3 regions of the Oceanobacillus sp. FSL K6-0118 genome follow, and region 2 is predicted to be linked to each of the others. Evidence: riboswitches for the same ligand, from Rfam matches in the RefSeq annotation. Region 2 holds a riboswitch; each other region holds the start of a gene.
What was found. A riboswitch is a leader RNA that binds a small molecule or an ion and turns the genes downstream of it on or off. The one in region 2 is predicted to bind S-adenosylmethionine.

Region 1 (2,271 bases), on a different contig from region 2:
GGTGCATTTAATCCAGCAATATATACATCATCTAATTGAAGATAACGACAACCCGCATTATAAAAGGCTCTGATCGCATCACGGTATGTTTGAATAATATCATTCGCATATTCTTCAATATCTGGATAGATTTCTAGGTTACGGATACCAGCGTTGAAAAATTGGTTTGGACTTGGAATGGTTTGTTTGGCAATTGCACGATCCCCAACAATTTCTTTAAAAAGAGAAAAGTCTTTCAAATGTGGGTGTTCCGGGTTAAAGGAAACCTTACCTACGACTCGGACATCATATCTTTCTGTTTCTTCTCCTTTAAAGGCAAACCCGCTTTCAGGAACATAGCCTTCCACCCCATTTAAATGCTCCATAAAATCTGTATGCCAAAATCTACGTCGAATTTCTCCGTCAGTAACTGCCTGTAGGCCAACCTCAATTTGCTTATCAACAGATTGTTTAATTTCTTCTGTTTCTATTTTGTATAACTCGCTAGCTGTAATATTGCCAGCTTGGAAATCCTTTCTTGCTTGATGGATTCTTTCTGGACGTAATAAACTTCCTACATGATCTGCTCTAAATGGTGCTTTTACTAGAGTTTTTGTCATTTTTATCTCTCCTATATTTTCATTATTTTTTCAGGTAAAATAGCAAAAGAACGAACGGGGAACCCAGTTGCTTTCTCGGGTTTTGGACTAATACTGAAGATAACAGCACCTTTTGCAGGTACTTTATCTAAATTCGTTAATAACTCAATTTGATACGTATCTTGTTCAAGGACATAATATTCCCCAATTAGTGACCCGTTTTTTCGAACATCAATTGCTGCGTCTGTATCAAATGTTTCATGTCCAACGGCATTAATACTCCTTTCTTCAAACAAAAATTGGAGTGCAGCAATTCCCCATCCTGGTGTATGACTATTGCCATCTGCATCTTTGTTTTCAAAAGCTTCTTTGTTCGGCCAACCTTTACTCCAATCTGTTCTAAGTGCAACAAAGGTACCTGCTTCTATTTTTCCATGCTCTTTTTCAAACTCTAAAATATCATCGACTGAAAGAACAAAATCATTATTTTCCTCGGCCTCTTTTGATTTATCAATGACAACGAGTGGGAGGACAAGTTCTTTTAATTCAAGGTCTTCCAAGTAACGCCTGTCCCCTGGAACGAAATGAATTGGTGCATCAATATGTGTTCCATATTGTCCAGGAAATTTAAATCGTTGCGCAAAAAATCCATCATCATGTGTAAAAAGTGTTGTAATTTCTGCATCTTCAAATGCTGCAAAATGTGGAGAATCTGGACCGAATGTATGCGTCAAATCCACCCATTGTTTCCTTTTAAGTAATTCAATCGCATTTAAAAGTTCATTTTCTGTTTTTGTTAAAGACATGAAACCACCTCCATTAAATAACTTTTAAAAACAAAAAAATCTCTTCTTAAAGATAAGAAGAGATTTACTACACAGATAATCGAAGTTACTCTTCTTATCTCTAAGCTTATTGCTTCTGGAATTGGCACAGTACTTTTACAAGTCCGCTGCCGAGGCTTCCAAGGGCCAGTCCCTCCACCTCTCTGGATAAGAAATATTAAGAATATTAAATTGATTGAATCAACTATATACGATTTGAAAATGGATGTCAAGGGTTAAATTAGATTCAGTGGGATTTTTCTCGGTTCCATTTACAATACATGTTGGCTATGATAAAATATCCAATATCCCAATCATCCTACAAATTTGGAGTGTGGAAAAATGCTAAAAAAGACAAACAGGGTATCCTTAGTGGATCAAGTGGTTTCCCAAATAGAGTATCTAATTGAAAGCGAGAAGTGGCCCATTGGTGAAAAGTTGCCACCAGAAATGGAACTTATGGAGGAATTTGGTGTTAGTCGTAATACGTTAAGAGAGGCTATTCACGCTTTGGTGCATGCGGGCTTATTGGAAACAAAACAAGGAAGCGGGACGATTGTTCGTTCGTCAAGCGCTTTGGAAGCTGCCTTCAATCGCCATATCGAAAAATCCAATTTAATCGATACGCTAGAAGTACGACTAGCACTAGAGCGGGAGGCAGCTGAGATGGCCGCCAAACATAGAACGGAGGAAGCTTTAGCGGAAATTGAAGTATGTATGGCGCAATGTCAGGCGGCAGCCAAAAAAGACGACATAGAAGAATTCGTTATAGCGGATATTACATTTCATAAAGCTATTGTAAAAGCGAGCAATAATCAATTATTGCAGGATTTATATGAGTATATGACAGACCCTTTATATTCCTCCAT
Region 2 (2,271 bases):
ACGAATTAAAAGCCAAGCATCAAACGGGGACATAACCCCACCAATGTCTTTTAAAGTAGTTAATGCAACCTTATCCACAAATTCCTTCTTCCCAACCACGAGTCCTGCTATCACATCTCCATGCCCGCCAATATATTTCGTTGCACTATGAATGACAACATCACAGCCTAAATCAAGTGGTTTCTGTAAATAAGGAGTGGAAAAGGTATTATCCACAACAACTGGAATATCAAATTCCTTGGCAACCTTGGAAACCATTTCTAAATCTACTAAACGCATCGTCGGGTTAATCGGAGTTTCAATATAAATGACCGCTGTTTCAGGTTTTACTTTGGAGCGGATTTCTTCTTCGGTGTCCATATTTGAAAAATCAACTTTCATGTTATACTTATCCTTCATCATGGTTAAAAGACCAAACGTACACCCATATAAACCTGAAGAGCATAAGATATGATCGTTTGCTTTTGATAAGGAGATTAGTACAGCCGAGACTGCTGCCATCCCTGAACTAAAAGCTAGTCCCCGCTCCCCATTTTCTAACGTAGCTATCTTTTTTTCCAAAATAGTTACAGTAGGATTTCCAAGTCTCGAATATATATACCCATCTTCTTTCCCCGAAAAACGCAACTCCCCTTGTTCTGCTGAATCAAATGTAAAAGTTGACGTCTGAAAAATGGGTGGTGCCAAACTTCCTAACATTTCTTTATCCTCATAACCATCGTGAATAATTGCTGTTTCTATATGTTTATATTTCTTTCCCATCCGTCCTTATCCCCCTTCCATTTCCATACTTATATATATGCATTTAGTTAAGTTTCATTGAATAGGTTTAAAAAAACTTAAGCCCCTGGAAATACAATAGTTAGAATACTAAATGTATAAAGAAGAACAACCATCTGTGGAGGTTTTCCTCCATCCCCTTAGTCGGATTTTTACGGACAGTTGATCTCCCACCTACCTTTTTTGTTCCCCCAGAAGCTTGAGGTAAGATAAAATTATTTATTTTTTTGAAATGTATTGACAAATAAAATCCCGACCATTATACTAAGCATTAATCAATAAATCTCTTATCAAGAGCGGTGGAGGGAATAGGCCCTTTGAAGCCCGGCAACCTGAAAGTTAGTAACTCTTACTTTTCTACGGTGCTAAATCCTACAGGTCACATGAACTGGAAGATAAGAGGAGGATCGGCTATTTGTATAAATAGAAGCCCTCTTCTTAGGAAGAGGGCTTTTTTTCATCCCCTCTGCCTCCAGATTTGGAATAGTAACATACCAATCAAACACTCAAGGAGGAATTATCTATGTCTAAATTCGATTTACAAAACCCTGAAACATTATTACTTCATGCAGGTCAAGAGGTTGATCCAACAACCGGCTCACGTGCGGTTCCAATTTATCAAACAACTTCTTATGTTTTCCGTGATACCGAGCATGCGCAAAATTTATTTGGTTTAGCAGAACCTGGTAATATTTACTCTCGAATCATGAATCCTACATTGGATGCGTTTGAACAACGAATAGCAGCTTTAGAAGATGGTGTTGGTGCCCTGTCGCTATCATCAGGAATGGCGGCCATAACATTTGCTATTTTGAATATTGCAGAAGCCGGAGATGAGATTGTGGCCGACAGCAACCTATATGGTGGTACATACAATCTTTTTGCTAATACTCTTCCAAAGTATGGCATCAACGTTAAATTTGTAGATGGAACAAACCCTGAAGCAGTAAGAGCTGCTATCAACGAAAAAACAAAGGCCGTTTTTGGTGAAATTATTACAAATCCAAGTTTACAAGTATTCGATGTAGAAACCATTGCGGACATTGCTCATGAGAATGGAATTCCGTTAATCATTGATAACACATTTGCAACTCCATACGTTACAAAACCAATCTCATGGGGGGCAGATATCGTTGTACATTCCGCCACAAAATGGATTGGTGGTCATGGTACTACCATTGGCGGTGTCGTTGTAGATGGTGGACGTTTTGATTGGGGGAATGGGAAATTCCCAGGGTTTACAGAACCTGATGAAAGCTATAATGGGTTAAAATATGCAGACCTTGGCCCAGCAGCATTTATTACAAAATTACGTGTCCAATTATTACGTGACATAGGCGCGTGTTTAAGTCCACAAAATGCTTTCCTATTTTTACAAGGATTGGAGACCTTACATTTACGCATTAAGCAACATACGAAAAATGCACAAGTAGTTGCCGAATACCTAAACAATCACCCAGCAGTCGAGTGGGTTAACTATCCTGGATTAGA
Region 3 (2,271 bases), 3.2 Mb from region 2:
TGGCGTGCCAATGCATATGGCTGTGCATATGTGGCTGAAACTGTCGGTGCGAAGCCAATATGCTCCGTGACTTGAGCCATTGCGGAAATAATTAACAATGGGTCATGTGCAGGAAGTTGTACGGCATGACGTACCGCTGCATCATGGCTGTTTCCATAAACCGAATAGGTTCCTAATACATCCGCAATAAAAACCGCATCAAATTTCCCACGTTCTAATACTTTCGCTGTTTCCGTCCAAAACTCTAATCGATTATGTTTCGTTCCTTGATCTTTTTCGTGTTTCCATAATCCAGTAGAATGTGGAGAAGGTGAATTTTGCACAAAACCGTTTAAATGAATCTGTTTCCTTTTACTCAATGCGTATCTCTCCTTTTCTTATTTCTCATCATAAGCATTTAGCGCATTTACACTATGAGCAATTGCAGAACCTGCTTTAAGCGCAACTGCAACGAAAATCGCCTCTGAAATTTCTTCTAAGTCTGCCCCAGCTTTCTTCGCATTTTTGGTATGTACATCAATGCAATATACACAACCTGTTGTATGTGCAGATGCTACTGCAATTAGTTCTTTTTCTTTTACGGATAATTTTCCAGCTTTTATTGCTTTTCCATCAAAATTCACAAAAGCCTGGAACGTTTCTTCGCTTAATGCATTAAATTCTTTCAATCGATTAAAGTAAGATGCTTTATAGAACTCTTCACCTCCACTATTATCAAAAGCGTTCAGTCCATTCACACCATGTGCCAAAGCAGAACCAGCTTTCAGTGCAGTCGCAACAAAAATTGCCTCTGCAACTTCTTCTTTCGAGGAATCATTTTTCTTTGCGTTTCCAACATGTAAATCAATGCAATACGGGCAACCTGTAATATGCGCAACCGCTACTGCAATTAATTCCTTTAATTTAACCGAAAGCTTTCCTTCTGCTAATGCTTGATCATTAAATTTGAAAAAAGTTTCGAAAGCCTCTGGTGCATATTCCTTTAATTCAAAAATCCTCCCGAAATATTCCTTCTTATACAAGCTATCTGTTTTTGTAATTGTCATTCTAAATCTCTCCCTTTACATTTTTTCTTACTAAGAATATAATTTTTCCAATATGTTTAATCGGAATTGTGTTTAAAAATTTTTCCATTTGATTACCCCTCTAAGAAAATGGTAAACAAAAGACCCCTTCTGATGAGAAGAGGTCATATATACCAACCCTCATCGTTCAAGCATCAGCTTGCTGGAATTAGCACCTTATTACTTTAGTAATGGTTGCTGCGGGATCCACGGACCAGGTTCCTACCCCGACTCTTGATAAGGAAAACATATTCAATTAGTAAGAATTAATAACATCTTACATAACCAAAAGGAATCTGTCAACAGGAAATTTTCAGAAAAGGACTTTTTTATCAACAGGGATATTGTCACCAAAAAAATTAGAACCTTTGGCCTAATTCACTATTACCCACAGAAACAATATCTTGGTTGATAGGTCAAACTTTCTTGTATGGTGAAGAATACATACTTCACCATACAAGAGCAGCAAATAAACTTATGCAGTTTTCTTAACACCAGGTTCAGCTTGCTCTTTCTTCCCCCACCAGTTTGCAAGGAGTGGACCTGAGATATTATGCCAAACACTAAAGATTGCACCAGGAACGGCTGCAATTGGCGAGAAATGAGCAAGCCCAAGCGACGCGGCAAGTCCTGAATTTTGCATGCCAACTTCGATAGAAATTGCTTTTTGATCTTTAAAATTAAGTTTGATTGCCTTCGCGAGTAAGTACCCGAACAAATATCCTAAACAATTATGTAGTACGACGACTGCAAAAATGAGAAGTCCTGAAGTCATAATCGATTCTTTATTTACAGCCACAACTGCTGAAGCTACTCCTACAATTCCAATGACTGAAATGAGTGGTAATACTTCCACACTTTTACTGACCTGTTTGCTAAATAGCATCCGGATAACTACACCTAAAACGATTGGTAATAAGACGACTTGGACAATCGACAAGAACATGTCCATGAATGACACGGAAAGCCATTGACTGGCAAACAAATAAGTCAATGACGGAGTTAAAATTGGTGCAAGCAATGTTGATAACGCTGTTACCGTTACGGATAATGCTGTGTTCCCTTTAGCCATAAACGTCATTACATTAGAAGACGTACCTCCAGGACAGCAACCAACTAAAATAACCCCCGCTGCTATTTCTGGCGATAAATTAAATGCATGTGCAAGTCCAAAAGCCGTTAATGGCATGATTGTATACTGTGCAAC

Region 1: linked by a shared signal. The riboswitch ahead of MHI02_RS17915 (cyclase family protein) and the one ahead of MHI02_RS00040 (PLP-dependent aspartate aminotransferase family protein) in region 2 are both predicted to bind S-adenosylmethionine.
Region 3: linked by a shared signal. The riboswitch ahead of MHI02_RS16345 (carboxymuconolactone decarboxylase family protein) and the one ahead of MHI02_RS00040 (PLP-dependent aspartate aminotransferase family protein) in region 2 are both predicted to bind S-adenosylmethionine.

The regions. Positions count from the first base shown of each region.
Region 1 is NZ_JBBOVR010000003.1:26,418-28,688, reverse strand. Features, by position in the region: gene MHI02_RS17920 (5-methyltetrahydropteroyltriglutamate--homocysteine S-methyltransferase) at 1-599, opposite strand, end outside; gene MHI02_RS17915 (cyclase family protein) at 611-1,384, opposite strand; SAM riboswitch class I at 1,476-1,577, opposite strand; gene MHI02_RS17910 (FadR/GntR family transcriptional regulator) at 1,745-2,271, shown strand, end outside.
Region 2 is NZ_JBBOVR010000001.1:9,800-12,070, forward strand. Features, by position in the region: gene megL (methionine gamma-lyase) at 1-762, opposite strand, end outside; SAM riboswitch class I at 1,065-1,182, shown strand; gene MHI02_RS00040 (PLP-dependent aspartate aminotransferase family protein) at 1,304-2,271, shown strand, end outside.
Region 3 is NZ_JBBOVR010000001.1:3,215,314-3,217,584, forward strand. Features, by position in the region: gene MHI02_RS16340 (LLM class flavin-dependent oxidoreductase) at 1-359, opposite strand, end outside; gene MHI02_RS16345 (carboxymuconolactone decarboxylase family protein) at 378-1,046, opposite strand; SAM riboswitch class I at 1,203-1,308, opposite strand; gene MHI02_RS16350 (bile acid:sodium symporter family protein) at 1,540-2,271, opposite strand, start outside.